One region of the Streptomyces sp. NPDC032161 genome, then DNA from elsewhere that is predicted to be linked to it. Evidence: riboswitches for the same ligand, from Rfam matches in the RefSeq annotation. Region 1 holds a riboswitch; each other region holds the start of a gene.

Region 1 (3,198 bases):
AATAAGGGGTTGACGGGTGGTGAGATAGACCACCCGGTCGGATTCGCTGTCGGGGGAATACCCGGCGCGGAGGGGCGGCGCGCCGTGGCGCGCCGCCCCTCCGCCTTGTCCGGGCCGGACCCGGCCGCTCCGGTCGTCGGACCGTTCGGCTCGGGCGCGGTCGGCGTGGATCAGACGTATATGCCGTGCGCCGCGAGGTAGGCGACCGGGTCGATGTCGGAGCCGTACGCCGGGCCGGTGCGGACCTCGAAGTGCAGGTGCGGTCCGGTGGAGTTGCCGGTGGAACCGGAGAGGCCGATCTGCTGGCCGGTGCTCACGGACTGGCCCGCCGAGACGGAGATCGAGGACAGGTGCCCGTACTGCGAGTAGCGCCCGTCGGCGTGCTTGACGACGACCTGATTGCCGTAGGCGCCGCCCCAGCCGGCGGTGACGACCGTGCCGGCGGTGATGGACTTCACGCTGGTGCCGGTGAAGACGGGGAAGTCGATCCCGCTGTGGCTGCCACTGGACCAGTTGGATCCGGAAGCCCGGTATCCGGTGGTGTGGTTGCCCGGGACCGGGTGGACGTAGCCGGAGGCGGTGCTCGCGGCGGCCGGGGCGGAGGTCTTCGCCTTCGCCGGGGCGGACGAGGCCGGAGCGGACTTCTGGACGAGCTTCGACGGCACCGCGGGGACCTTCGACGGAAGGACGGAGCCCGCGCCCGCGCCGGTGGGCGCGCCGTGTGCCGACGCCTCGCCGCCGAGCGCCAGCTCGGTGCCCGGGCGGATCAGGTCCGGATCGGCGCCGATGGCCGCGCGGTTGTCCTGGTAGAGCTTCTGCCAGCCGCCCTCGACACCGTGCTCGGCGGCGATCTTCGACAGGTAGTCGCCGGGGACGACGGAGTACGTCGTGGCGGTGGCCGGCTCCTGGGCGACCCGCTGGACCGGGACGGTGTGCGCGGCGGCCGGGGCGGCCGGCTGCGCGGCGTGGGCGCCGGTGGCGCCGAGCAGCGGCAGGGCGATGACGGCGCCGCCGGTGCTCACGGCGGCGACACCGCGGGCGATCACGCTGGACTTGGTACGACGGTGCTTACCCGAGATGGGCATGATGCGCTTCCTCTCCGGCGCCTGCGAGGTGAGCTGTCGGGTTCGGGCTGGAGATGCCCGGCCGCGGCGAGCGCGACTTCACCCCGAGCCGACCGGTCTTCGCCGGTCGGCGGACTACCTGGTTCCCCCGCTCCTGCCACGCGTCGAGTGAGTGCGATATCCGGCCGGCGGCAGGATTGGGCGGTCCGTCCGGATTGACGGTGACCGTAGGCGAGCCGGAGACCGAGAACAAGCCGCCGATTCCGGAGAGGAATCCGCGCCGAGAATTCGGCGCGGAATTCCGGTCACCCTCCGTGGATCCGGGATCTTGAATTTCCGCGCCGCGTACGGAATATCGGATCTGCCCGCCGGTACGCTCGGTCACGGATATGATTCCGCTCACGAGGAGGAATCTCTCGGCGGAATGAATTTGGGCACACGCCAACAAATGCCCTCAATACGGACATTCGGCCGATGTCATGCGCGTCGGAGCCTCAGCACCCGCGCGTCGAGGTCCCCGCGCAACCCCGTCCGCAGCCCCTGGTGGAGCAGTACCGAACCGTGGTGCGCCTCCCCCGTGTCGCGGCACACGTAGGTCGCCGACGGGTCGAGCCCCCGCAGCCGCAGGGCCGGCGGCCGCTCCTCGTACCGCTGCCTGTCCAGCCACATCAGGACCACGGTCTCCTCCCCGCGGACGTACTGGACCGCGCCGAGGCCGCCGCGCGGGGAACGCAGCCGGTACTGCGCCCCGAGCTGCACCACCGGCCGGATCTCCTTGTAGAGATCCACCCAGTTCCGCGCCTCGGCCAGTTCCGCCTCGCTCCATTCGGCGAGATCCCCGCCCACCCCGAGCACCCCGGCCATCGCGCTCACGAAACGGAGCCGCAACGAGCTGACCCTGTCGTTGAACTGGACGTTCGGGCTGTCCGTGACCCACGCGGCCATCACCCGGGCCGGATGGATCTGGCTGAACCCCTCCTGAATGGCGAAGCGGTCGAGGGGATCGGTGTTGTCCGAGGTCCACACCTGGTCCGTACGGGAGAGGATGCCCAGATCGATCCGGCCGCCGCCGCCCGAGCAGGACTCGAAGGCCACCGAGGGGTGCGCCGCCCGCAGCCGGTCGATCAGCGCGTACAGACCGTCGACGTGCTCGACCCGGAGTTTCCGCGGATAGTCCTCGCCCGGCCATCCCGCATCGGTGAAACTGCGATTGAAGTCCCATTTCACATAGTCGATCGGTGTATCGGAGAGCAGCGCGTCGAGTTGCTCCCAGAGATACTCCCGTACATCGCTCCGGGCGAGATTGAGAACCAGTTGATGGCGGAACTCCGTCCGCGTCCTTCCCGGGAAATGCTGCACCCAGTCGGGATGCGCGCGATAAAGATCACTGTCGGCATTGACCATTTCCGGTTCGACCCAGATTCCGAACTGCATGCCGAGCGCGTGCACTTCGTCGGCCAGGGGCTTCAGGCCGTCGGGAAAGCGATCCGGATTCGGCGTCCAGTCCCCCAGTCCGGCCCGGTCGCTGGTGCGTCGGCCGAACCACGCGTCGTCCACGACGAACAGCTCGACCCCCAGCGCCGCGGCACGCCCCGCCAGGACGCGCTGCTGCTCCTGCGTGACGTCGAATCCGGCCGCCTCCCAGGAGTTGTAGAGCACCGGACGCACCTTCCCGGCGTCCGGGACGACATGGGCCAGCTGCCAGGCGTGCCAGGCGCGGCTCGCGCCGCCGAAGCCCGCATCGCTCCACAGCCCGGCGAAGACGGGGGTCACGTACGACTCCCCCGGCGCGAGCAGCTGCAGTCCCGAGTCGTCGTGACCGGCGCCTCCGGCGATCTGCACGATTCCGTCGGGAAGTTGTTGCACGCCGATCCGCCACGACCCGGACCAGCCGAGCGCGCAGCCGTACACCTCGCCGCTCTCCTCGGTCGCCGCGCCGTCCGCGTCGAGCGCGACCCACGGCAGATGCTCGTGGCCGGTGTGGCCGCGCCTGCTGGAGACGACGCTCTCGCCGTACGTCAGTTCCGTCCGCACCAGCCGCGACTCGGCCGCCCACCGGCCGTGCAGCCGGCTCATCCGCCAGCCGTCGCGGGCGGGGAGCGTCCAGACGGCCGCATCGGCGCGCAGCAGTTCC
Region 2 (3,198 bases), on a different contig from region 1:
TTCGCGGCCATGACCGCCGTCCACGACACGATGGAGTACCTCACCTGCGAGGTGGAGACGTACTGCCTGGGCCGGGCCGACGCCTGGGCCGCCGTCCTGCTCGCCGCGGGCGCCCCGGGGCGGCGGCACGTACTGCCGGGGGCGCGCGTCGTGATGCGCCAGCCCACGCTCGCCGAGCCCGTCCACGGCCGGCCGTCCGACCTGGAGATCGAGGCGCGGGAACTGGAACGGGTCCGCGAGGCGCTCGTCACCCTGCTGGCCCGTCACACGGGCCGCGACGCCGGGCGGATCGCCGAGGACATCGAGCGCGACCTCGTTCTCGACGCTGCGGGCGCCCGGGCCTACGGCCTGGTGGACCACGTCGTGGAGAGCCGGAAGACGTCGTTCCCGTCACCCGGCTCGCGGTGAGGACCTGATGCGCCCGTCCGATCCTCCTCCGCTGCCGGCGCTGACCCGTGCGGAGGGGGAGTTCATCGACTGCTACCTCGACGTCCTCGACCAGTTGGGCCGGATCAACCCTGCCCGCGGCAGCGACACCTACGGGGCACTGCGCGCCGCGCAGGCGCTGGCCTCGCGCGCCGGGGCGCTGCGGGACGCCCTGGCGCTGATGCACGAACGCGGCGAGGCGCGGATCCACGCCGGGACCCTGGCACGGGCGCTGCGCGCCCTGGACGGGGAACGCCGGTCCGGTCGCGTCACCCTGCCCCCCGTGCCACCCGGCTGATCGCTCGCCCGTGCGCTCCCGGTCGATCCCCCGTCAACTCCACCGCGCGACACGCCCGATGTGCGATCCGATTTTCCTACTCTTTTCAGAGTAGGAAACGCTGTTTTCAGAGAAATCTCGACTTGCGGCTTCCAGGTGGGCGGAGGGCGAAATCCGCCCTTCCGCCCCTGGTGCACGACCGGCGCGCACGCCCGGCGCAGCATCCAAATGCGTCAGCTGCACTCGAACAGTTCAGTCGTGAGGACTCTCACATATCATCGTTTCAGCTCGGAAATCCGGCTGTCGGTGAGTCAAGATCCCTGGGACGACAAGCCCCCGCCACCGCGGCGGGGCGGTCCGAGCGGACGCCGAGTCCTGCCGCCGCCCGGATGACTGGTCGACAGAAGTGGATCGGCAGGAGTGGAGGACCCGAGCACAACGGGTCGACCGGAACATCGGTCGTCCCTCGGGGTGAAGCCGCCGAGCGCGGCCGGGCAACTTCGCCAGCCCGAACCCGACAGGTCATCCTTCACAGGCGGCTGACGAAGGGTTGCGCATGACTGCGCAGGTTCATGTCCCGTCTCTGCTCGCCCGGGCCGGTACGGCCTCGGTTCTGACACTGGCCGCCGTCGGCGGCACCATGCTCGCCCCGGGCGCCGTCACGGAGGCCCAGGCGGCCACTCCGTCGCTCAAGGCGCTCAACGTCGCGGCATCGAAGAAGGGCTCGCCGTACAGGTGGGGCGCCACCGGCCCCCACCGCTTCGACTGCTCCGGGCTGACCGTCTACTCGTTCAAGAAGGCGGGCAAGAAGCTCCCCCGCACCGCCCAGCAGCAGTACAACAGGACCCGTCACGTCTCGGCCTCGCACCGCAAGCGCGGAGACCTGGTCTTCTTCCATTACGGCCGAAGCGTCTACCACGTCGGGATCTACGCCGGACACAACAAGATCTGGCACTCGCCGAGGACCGGCTCGGTGGTCCGGTTGGAGAAGATCTGGTCGAAGAGCGTCTACTACGGACGCGTCCGCTGACCCACGGTCTCGGGGACCGGAGCCACCGAACGGCTCCGGTCCGCAAGGCCGGGCACGGGCGGCACGACGGAAGCCGGTCGACCGGAGGGTCGGTGCAGAAGGTCGGTCGGTCCGAAGGGCGGTCAGTCCGGCGCGGAGACGTCCCAGGGGAGCTCGATCCATACCGTCTTGCCCCCGTCCGGGGTGGGCGTGACGGAGAGCCGACCACCGCACTCCTTGGCCAGCATCCGGATGATCACCATGCCCCGCCCGTTGTCCTGCTGGACGGCGGCGGGCAGCCGGCGGGGCCGGCGCGGATGACTGTCCGTCACTCCCAGGAGCAGCAGTTCCTCCCGCTCCAGTCTCAGATCGACGGTGAAGGCGGGCGACTGCCCGAAGGTGTGCTGGACGGCGTTGGTCGCGAGTTCCGAGACGACGAGCCGCAGGGCGTCCGCGAGTTCGGTGTCCGCGGCCAGGCCCCATTCGGTGAGCACCCGGGACACGTGTCCACGGGCCGCCGGGACCGAGACCGGCTCGCTCGGCAGAGTGATGCTTGCTTCCCGCTGGTCCGCCATGGCGAGCCACCCCTCTCCCACCCGGACCGACACGCGCCCGGTCCTGGTTGCGCTTCGCGCCAGATTGCCACTCGCCCCGCCGTCTGTGACGCCGATCCACCAAGATGTACGGATATCTGTCGCTCGATGTGGTGAACTCCGTCCCGGAAATCCGTACGTCTGCGCCACGCCGTCCGGTCGGTACGAATCACTCGGCAGGAGAGGGACGAGGCCCGCGTGTGCGGCGGCGTGGCAGGGACGGCGGAGGGCGAGGGGGGCCGGGAGCGTCCGTGATCCCCCGGCCGGCTCCGGGGCCCGTCAGCCGGCGGGGGCGGTGCGCCGTACGGTCTCCACCGCCGCCGCGATCTGCTCGTCGGTCAGGTCGGCGCGCGCGGTCAGCCGCAGCCGGGAGACGCCGTCCGGCACCGACGGCGGCCGGAAGCACCCGACCACGACCCCCTCCTCGCGGCAGTCCGCCGCCCAGCGCACCGCCGCGTCCGCCGACGGGGCCCGTACGGAGACCACGGCGGCGTCCGGACGCACGGCTGCCAGACCGGCCGCGGTCAGCCGCCCGTACAGCCCCGCGGCGACCTCGCGGACCCGCCCGGCGCGTTCCGGTTCCCGGCCCAGCAGGCGCAGGCCGGCGAGCGCGGCGCCCGCGGCGGCCGGCGCGAGGCCCGTGTCGAAGATGAACGTCCGGGCCGTGTTGACGAGGTGTTCGATCACCCGGGCGGGACCGAGGACCGCTCCGCCCTGACTGCCGAGGGACTTGGAGAGGGTGAGCGTGGCGACGACTCCCTGGTCGCCCGCGAGGCCCGCGGCTGCGAGCGCGCCCCGGCCGCCCTCCCCCAGCACCCCCAGGCCGTGCGCGTCGTCGACGAGCAACGCGGCCCCCTCCGACCGGCAGGCCGCGGCGAGCGCCGTCAGCGGCG
Region 3 (3,198 bases), on a different contig from region 1:
AGCTCTCCAAGGAGCTCTTCCCGGCCGCGTCGCGGATGTCCCGGCCGCGCCAGGGCACCGAGGAGACGGTGGAGCGGATCGACGCGGGGGCGGTGCGCGCCTTCTTCGAGGCCCATGTCCGGCCGTCCGCGGCGACCGCCGTGGTCGTCGGCGACCTGACCGGCATCGACCTGGAGGCCCTGCTCGCCGAGACGCTCGGCGACTGGTCGGGCGACACCGTCGAGCCGCGCCCCGCCCCGCCGATCACCGCCGACGACACCGGTCGCGTGGTCATCGTGGACCGTCCGGGCGCGGTGCAGACGCAGCTGCTGATCGGCCGGATCGGACCGGACCGGCACGACAGCGTGTGGCCCGCCCAGGTGCTCGGCACGTACTGCCTGGGCGGCACGCTCACCTCCCGGCTGGACCGGGTGCTGCGCGAGGAGAAGGGCTACACCTACGGTGTCCGCGCCTTCGCCCAGGTGCTGCGGTCGTCGGCCCCGGACTCGGTCACGGGCGCGACCGGCGCCGCCATGCTCGCGATCAGCGGATCGGTGGACACGGAGTCGACCGGACCGGCGCTGGAGGACCTGTGGACGGTGCTGCGGACGCTGGCGGCCGAGGGGCTCACCGACGAGGAGCGCGAGACCGCGGTGCAGAATCTCGTGGGTGTCGCGCCGTTGAAGTTCGAGACGGCTGCCTCCGTGGCGGGCACGCTGGCCGACCAGGTCGAGCAGCACCTCCCGGACGACTTCCAGGCCCACCTGTACGCCCGGCTCGCGGCGGCCGGCACGGTCGAGGCGACCGCGGCCGTGGTCAGCGCCTTCCCGGGCGACCGTCTGGTGACGATCCTCGTCGGCGACGCGTCCCGGATCGAGGAGCCGGTCCGGGCGCTGGGCATCGGTGAGGTGTCGGTGGTCGCCGGCTGAGCGGTACGCCGTCACGGTCCCGGCGGCCTTCCCGGGCGGAGACGCCGGGGACCGTCCCGGACCCCTGACGTCCCCGCCCGCCGGTCCGACGGCCGGGCGTCCGATGCCCTGTTCCCGTACGGGGCAGGTGCCGGAGGACAGCCGCGGGCCGGGCCGTTTTGGGTGCCGAACGGGTGCGGCCCGGTCGGTCCGACGGCCGGGCGCGTGGGCGTGGAAGGCCCCTGTGAGCGATGTCTCGCCGGGGTCTTCCCCATGGTGGGTTCCGGTCGCCGGGTTGCCCGTACGTCCTGTGGCATGCGCTACAAAACGGCTTGTCCGTTTGGCGAACGAACGTGCTCGCGCTTAGCGTCGACCGGGCTGCCGGCCACTCGTATGTCGCGACCGCGACGCACCGGACAGCCATCGCCGAGTCCCCGCCGGGCGTGAGCCCTGGGGAGCCGGGGACCCAATGAAGTCCCTGGGGTGAATCGGAAGCCTGAGCCTCGGTGAGGCCGGGGCCTCCGTAGGAGACCTTCCTGCTCCGAACCCGTCAGCTAACCCGGTAGGCGAGAGGGAAGGAAAGGATCAGCCACTTCATGGCGTTCACCCGTGCCACCGGGAAGCATCGTGCCCCCGGCCGACTGACGCGCGGCAGCGCGAGGATCGCCGGCGTCGCGGCGCTGGCCACCACCGGCGTCATCGGAGGCGCCGCCTCCCCGGCCCTCGCCGCGGACGCCGAGACCTCCGCGGTCGGCGAGACCGGCCTGAACCAGGTCATCGCCATCCAGGACGTCATCGCCGACCGGATCGACGCCCAGGCCGACGCGCAGCAGCACCGGGCCGACCTCATCGCCGAGGCGAAGGAGGCGGCCCAGCGGAAGGCCGAGGCCGAGAAGCGCGCCCGGGCCGAGGCGAAGGCCAGGGCCGAGGCGAAGCGTGCCGCCGAGGCGCGGGCCGAGAAGGCGCGTGCCGCCCGCTCCGCCGAGCGCACCCGGCTGGGCCTCTTCCAGCTCCCGGTCGCCGGTTCCTACGTCACCACCGGCTACAAGTCCAGCGGTTCGCTCTGGTCCTCCGGCAGCCACTCGGGCATCGACTTCCACGCCGCGTCGGGCAGCTCCGTCGTCGCCGTCGGCGCCGGTACGGTCGTCGAGGCCGGCTGGGGCGGTGCGTACGGCAACAACATCGTGCTGCGCATGACGGACGGCACGTACACGCAGTACGGGCACCTCTCGTCGATCGGTGTCCGTGTCGGCCAGAGCGTCGGCGGGGGCCAGCAGATCGGCCTCTCCGGCTCGACCGGCAACTCCACCGGACCGCACCTCCACTTCGAGGCCCGGACCACGCCCTCCTACGGATCCGACATGGACCCCGTCGCCTATCTGCGTGCCCACGGCGTCTCCCTCTGACCGACAGCCGACCCGCGAACCGCCTCCCGAAGGCCCCGGCGTACCCCGGGGCCTTCGGCATGTCCGGGTCGCCCCGTCAGCAGGACCCGCCCCTTGCGCGACCGTCCCGGATCCCGGGAAGAGGCGCCCGGGATCCGGGAAGGAATCCCGGGGCCGGAAGACGAAGGAGCCGCGGTGCCGGTGGGCGGCACCGCGGCTCCGCCGGCGGGAATCGGTCCCGTGCCGGACCCCGGAAGTCCCGGGAGCGGGAATCCCGGAGATCCGGAACGTGGCTCAGACGGTCTCCGGGAGTTCGTCGAGCCCCTCCGCGACCAGCTTCGCCAGGCGGTCCAGGGCGGCCTCGGCGTCGTCCGCCTCGGACGCGAGCACGATCTCCTCGCCGCCCTGCGCGCCGAGCCCGAGCACCGCGAGCATGGAGGCGGCGTTCACCGGGGTGCCGTCGGCCTTGGAGATCGTCACGGGGATGCCGGACGCCGTGGCGGCGCGGACGAATATGGAAGCGGGGCGGGCGTGCAGGCCCTCGGCCCAGCCGACGTTGACGCGGCGCTCAGCCATGGTTCTGCCCTTCATGAATCAATAGTTGTCTAGACCACTCTCTCATGTGGTGCGCGGTGCTCCGGCCGACCCGCGCCACACCCACGAGCGGTGCCGCAACGCCGTTCGGCCCCCCTCAGACTGCCCCGGCCCCGGCGGCTACGCGAGTGGTGGACGAGCCGTAGTCTGTGCCCATGCAGTCCTCGACGGAGCAGAGTCCGCGTCACGTCTATCCCGACCACTGGGAAGCGGACGTGGTCCTCCGTGACGGAGGCACCGCGCGGATCAGGCCCATCACCACGGACGACGCCGAACGCCTGGTCAGTTTCTACGAGCAGGTCTCCGACGAGTCGAAGTACTACCGCTTCTTC
Region 4 (3,198 bases), on a different contig from region 1:
GGACGGCGGCGAGCCCGGCCCGCGCGGCCGTGTCCTGGAGCGGGCCCTCGTAGGTGTCGCGGGAGACGAGGTTGTAGTGCGGCTGCAGGGCGACGTAACGGGCCAGCCCCTCGCGCTCGGAGAAGTCCAGGGACGCCCGGAGCCGCTCGGGGCTGATGTTGGACGCGGCGATCTCGCGCACCTTGCCGGCCTTCACCAGCTCGTCGAGGGTGGTGATGATCTCCTCGACCGGCACGGTCTCGTCGTCGAAGTGCGTGTAGTAGAGGTCGATGTGGTCCCTGCCGAGCCTGCGCAGCGACTCTTCCGCCGCCGCCTTGATGGTGGCGGCGGAGAGACCCTTGTACGAGGGGTGGGCGCCGACCTTGGTGGCGACGACGACATCGGACCGGCCGGGCCGGGACGCGAGCCACTTGCCGATGACGGTCTCCGACTCGCCGCCCTCGTTCCCCGGCACCCAGGCGGAGTAGGCGTCGGCGGTGTCGACGAAGTTGCCGCCCGCCTCCGTGTATGCGTCCAGCACGGCGAACGACTGCGCCTCGTCGGCCGTCCAGCCGAAGACATTGCCGCCGAGGGCGAGCGGGAACACCTGAAGATCGGAAGAGCCCAGTTGGCGAAGGGAAGTCATGAATCGATCAACGTGTTCCCGCCAGAACGGTATTCCGCGCATACGCCGTTCGGCGGACGGCTGTTCGGTGTGGTCCGCGCGGTCGGCCGGCGCATCGTTGTCCGCCCGTGCATCGCCGACGCGGGTGCCTCAGATGTTGAGGCCCTTGCTCCGCAGCCAGCCCATCGGGTCCACGCCCGTGCCGTCGGCGGTGTGGATCTCCAGGTGGAGGTGGGGACCCGTCACATTGCCGGTCGCGCCGACCCGGCCGATGGTGTCCCCGGTGGAGACCTTCTGGCCGACCCCGACGCCGATCGAAGACTGGTGGCAGTACCAGACCTCCGTGCCGTCCTCCAGCTCCAGCACCGTGCGGTAGCCGTACGAGCCGGACCAGCCCGCCGACTTGATGGTGCCGCCGTGAACGGCCTTGACGGGGGTGCCCGTCGGCGCCGCGAAGTCGAGGCCGGTGTGGTGACCGGAGGACCACATCGTGCCGGCCTGGCCGTACGTCGAGGTGATCGTGTACGAGGTGGTCGGGACGGCGTAGCTGGCGGCGAGCTTGGCGAGCCGCAGGGCCTCGGCCTTCTTCTTCGCCTCCTCCTCCGCCTTCTTCTTCTCGGCGGCGGCCTTGACCTCGGCGGCGTCCTGCTGCTTCTTGGCCTCGGCCGCGGCCTTCTCCGCCGCGGCCTTCTCCTGGGCCTCCCTGGCCTCCGCGTCGGCGGCGGCCTGCTGCTGCTCGGCCTGCTGGAGGATGCGGGCACGCAGCGCCTCGCCCGCGTCGGTCGTGCCCTGCTCGGCCTCGGCGGTGGTGATGCCTGCGGTGGTGAGCGGGGCGGTGGCGGGCGCGGCCCCGTCGTCCTCGGACTTGTCGGAGAGGAGGGCGCCCACGCCGGGAAGGGACTTGGCGTCGGGCAGGTTGTCCGCGATGGAGTCGGGAAGGGAGATGGACACCGGCGGCTTGCCCTGCGCGGTGGCCATGCCGCCCGCGCCGACCGCCGCGATGACACCGACCCCGAGCACCGCGGAACTGCGGGCGAGTCCGTTGCGCTGCTTGGCGACCCGGTGCTTGCCGCGTACGGGGCGGACGGTCTCCTCGGTGGGGTTCCACTCGCCCCAGCCGCGCTCGTCGTCGACACCGAAGTCGGCGCCGGGCAGGGTCGCGGTGGCGGCCATGTCCGATCCGATTCCGTGGTCCATGCGATCCGCAGTGCCGGACACCGTCGTCATCCCGGCCGTTCCGTAGTCGGAGCCGTAGCCGGGGCCCGCACCGTAACCGGGGCCGAAGTCGGTGCCGAACTCGGAACCGTACGCGGAATCGAGCCGGGCGGGGGCCTCGGGGGCAGGCTTGTTGGACGCCACGGGGGCGCACTCCTTTCCTTCCTTCTCGCCTACCGGGTTAGCTGACGGGTTCGGAGCAGGAAGGTCTCCTACGGACACCGCGTCTCTCACGAGACCCGGATGCCCGATTCACCCCAGGGTGGTGGTTCCCCGGTTCCCTTTCGGGATTCGGCGCTCGCGCACGGTGCCGCCTCTGACGACGGCTGGGACGACCGCGCTGCGTTATCGAACGTTAATAGACACCGGGCCCTGATTCCAAGCCGCTCCCACTGATCGTTCACGTCTTTGGCCTGGACTTTACTGGACATCTCGGGGCGTATTCAGACGACTTGATCGGGTCTCAGCCAATACCCCGTAACTGACGTTGCGTCAAACGTTATGCGGAGCGGCGTCTTTCGATTACGTACGGTGGCACCCCGGTCCGCTCGGGCGCACCCGGCCGCCCGGACGGACGTCTGCGGCCTCACGGGCGCACCCGACCGAACCCCGTCACGGCCTCCTTGCACCCGCCCAACCGCTCGGGCGCACCCGGCGCCCTTGCGCCCGCCCAGCCGCCCCGGACCGTCCGTCATGCCGGGCCCGGCCCCACGATCCGGACGGTCCTGCGCCGCTCCGGCTGCCCCTCCGCGGGGCGTACGACCGCGAGCAGGGCCATGTCGTCGGTCGACTCGCCCCCCGTGTGCAGCCGTACGTCGTCGGTCAGCGCGGACAGCAGCTCCTCCGGCCCGGGAAAGATCCGCCCGCACAGCCGGGCCGCCGGATCATAGAAGTCCCCCTGGGCGTTCCGCGCCTCGGAGAGGCCGTCGGTGTAGAGGAGCAGTGTCGCCCCCGGCCGCAGATCCCACTCGTCCGTCCGGTCGGGCCACGCGCCCAGGTCCATCCCGAGCGGCAGCGCGGGCATCGAGGGCGCCAGCACGTCCAGCGCGCCGTCCGGGTGCAGCAGGATCGGCTCGGGGTGGCCGCGGTTGACGATCCGGACCCGGGACAGGCCGGCCGGGATCTCGGCCAGCACGGCGGTGGTGAAGCCCTCGACGACGTCGGGCCCGCCCCGGCGCGCCCTCCTCTCCCGCACCAGCGCCCGCTCCAGCCGACGCGCCACGCCCTCCAGCGAGCGCTCCTGTTCGGCCGCCTCCCGGAACGCCCCGATGACCACGGCGACCGTCTCCACGGCGTCGAGCCCCTTCCCCCGCACGTCACCGACCACCAGCCGCACCCCGTACGGGGTGTCCGTCACCGCGAACAGGTCACCGCCAACG

What was found. A riboswitch is a leader RNA that binds a small molecule or an ion and turns the genes downstream of it on or off. The one in region 1 is predicted to bind cyclic di-AMP.
Region 2: it holds a riboswitch for cyclic di-AMP, as region 1 does, so the genes downstream of both, AB0E67_RS21885 (C40 family peptidase) here and AB0E67_RS15390 (LysM peptidoglycan-binding domain-containing M23 family metallopeptidase) in region 1, are expected to answer to the same signal.
Region 3: it holds a riboswitch for cyclic di-AMP, as region 1 does, so the genes downstream of both, AB0E67_RS27775 (M23 family metallopeptidase) here and AB0E67_RS15390 (LysM peptidoglycan-binding domain-containing M23 family metallopeptidase) in region 1, are expected to answer to the same signal.
Region 4: it holds a riboswitch for cyclic di-AMP, as region 1 does, so the genes downstream of both, AB0E67_RS18320 (M23 family metallopeptidase) here and AB0E67_RS15390 (LysM peptidoglycan-binding domain-containing M23 family metallopeptidase) in region 1, are expected to answer to the same signal.

The regions. Positions count from the first base shown of each region.
Region 1 is NZ_JBEZVN010000005.1:259,562-262,759, reverse strand. Features, by position in the region: gene AB0E67_RS15390 (LysM peptidoglycan-binding domain-containing M23 family metallopeptidase) at 171-1,085, opposite strand; cyclic di-AMP (ydaO/yuaA leader) riboswitch at 1,091-1,245, opposite strand; gene AB0E67_RS15385 (alpha-galactosidase) at 1,542-3,198, opposite strand, start outside.
Region 2 is NZ_JBEZVN010000012.1:108,979-112,176, forward strand. Features, by position in the region: gene AB0E67_RS21875 (ATP-dependent Clp protease proteolytic subunit) at 1-408, shown strand, start outside; gene AB0E67_RS21880 (hypothetical protein) at 416-724, shown strand; cyclic di-AMP (ydaO/yuaA leader) riboswitch at 1,060-1,256, shown strand; gene AB0E67_RS21885 (C40 family peptidase) at 1,260-1,733, shown strand; gene AB0E67_RS21890 (ATP-binding protein) at 1,856-2,287, opposite strand; gene AB0E67_RS21895 (8-amino-7-oxononanoate synthase) at 2,585-3,198, opposite strand, start outside.
Region 3 is NZ_JBEZVN010000024.1:35,149-38,346, forward strand. Features, by position in the region: gene AB0E67_RS27770 (pitrilysin family protein) at 1-908, shown strand, start outside; cyclic di-AMP (ydaO/yuaA leader) riboswitch at 1,302-1,471, shown strand; gene AB0E67_RS27775 (M23 family metallopeptidase) at 1,484-2,293, shown strand; gene AB0E67_RS27780 (HPr family phosphocarrier protein) at 2,567-2,848, opposite strand; gene AB0E67_RS27785 (GNAT family N-acetyltransferase) at 3,022-3,198, shown strand, end outside.
Region 4 is NZ_JBEZVN010000008.1:24,750-27,947, forward strand. Features, by position in the region: gene AB0E67_RS18315 (aldo/keto reductase) at 1-625, opposite strand, end outside; gene AB0E67_RS18320 (M23 family metallopeptidase) at 755-1,777, opposite strand; cyclic di-AMP (ydaO/yuaA leader) riboswitch at 1,975-2,126, opposite strand; gene AB0E67_RS18325 (PP2C family protein-serine/threonine phosphatase) at 2,511-3,198, opposite strand, start outside.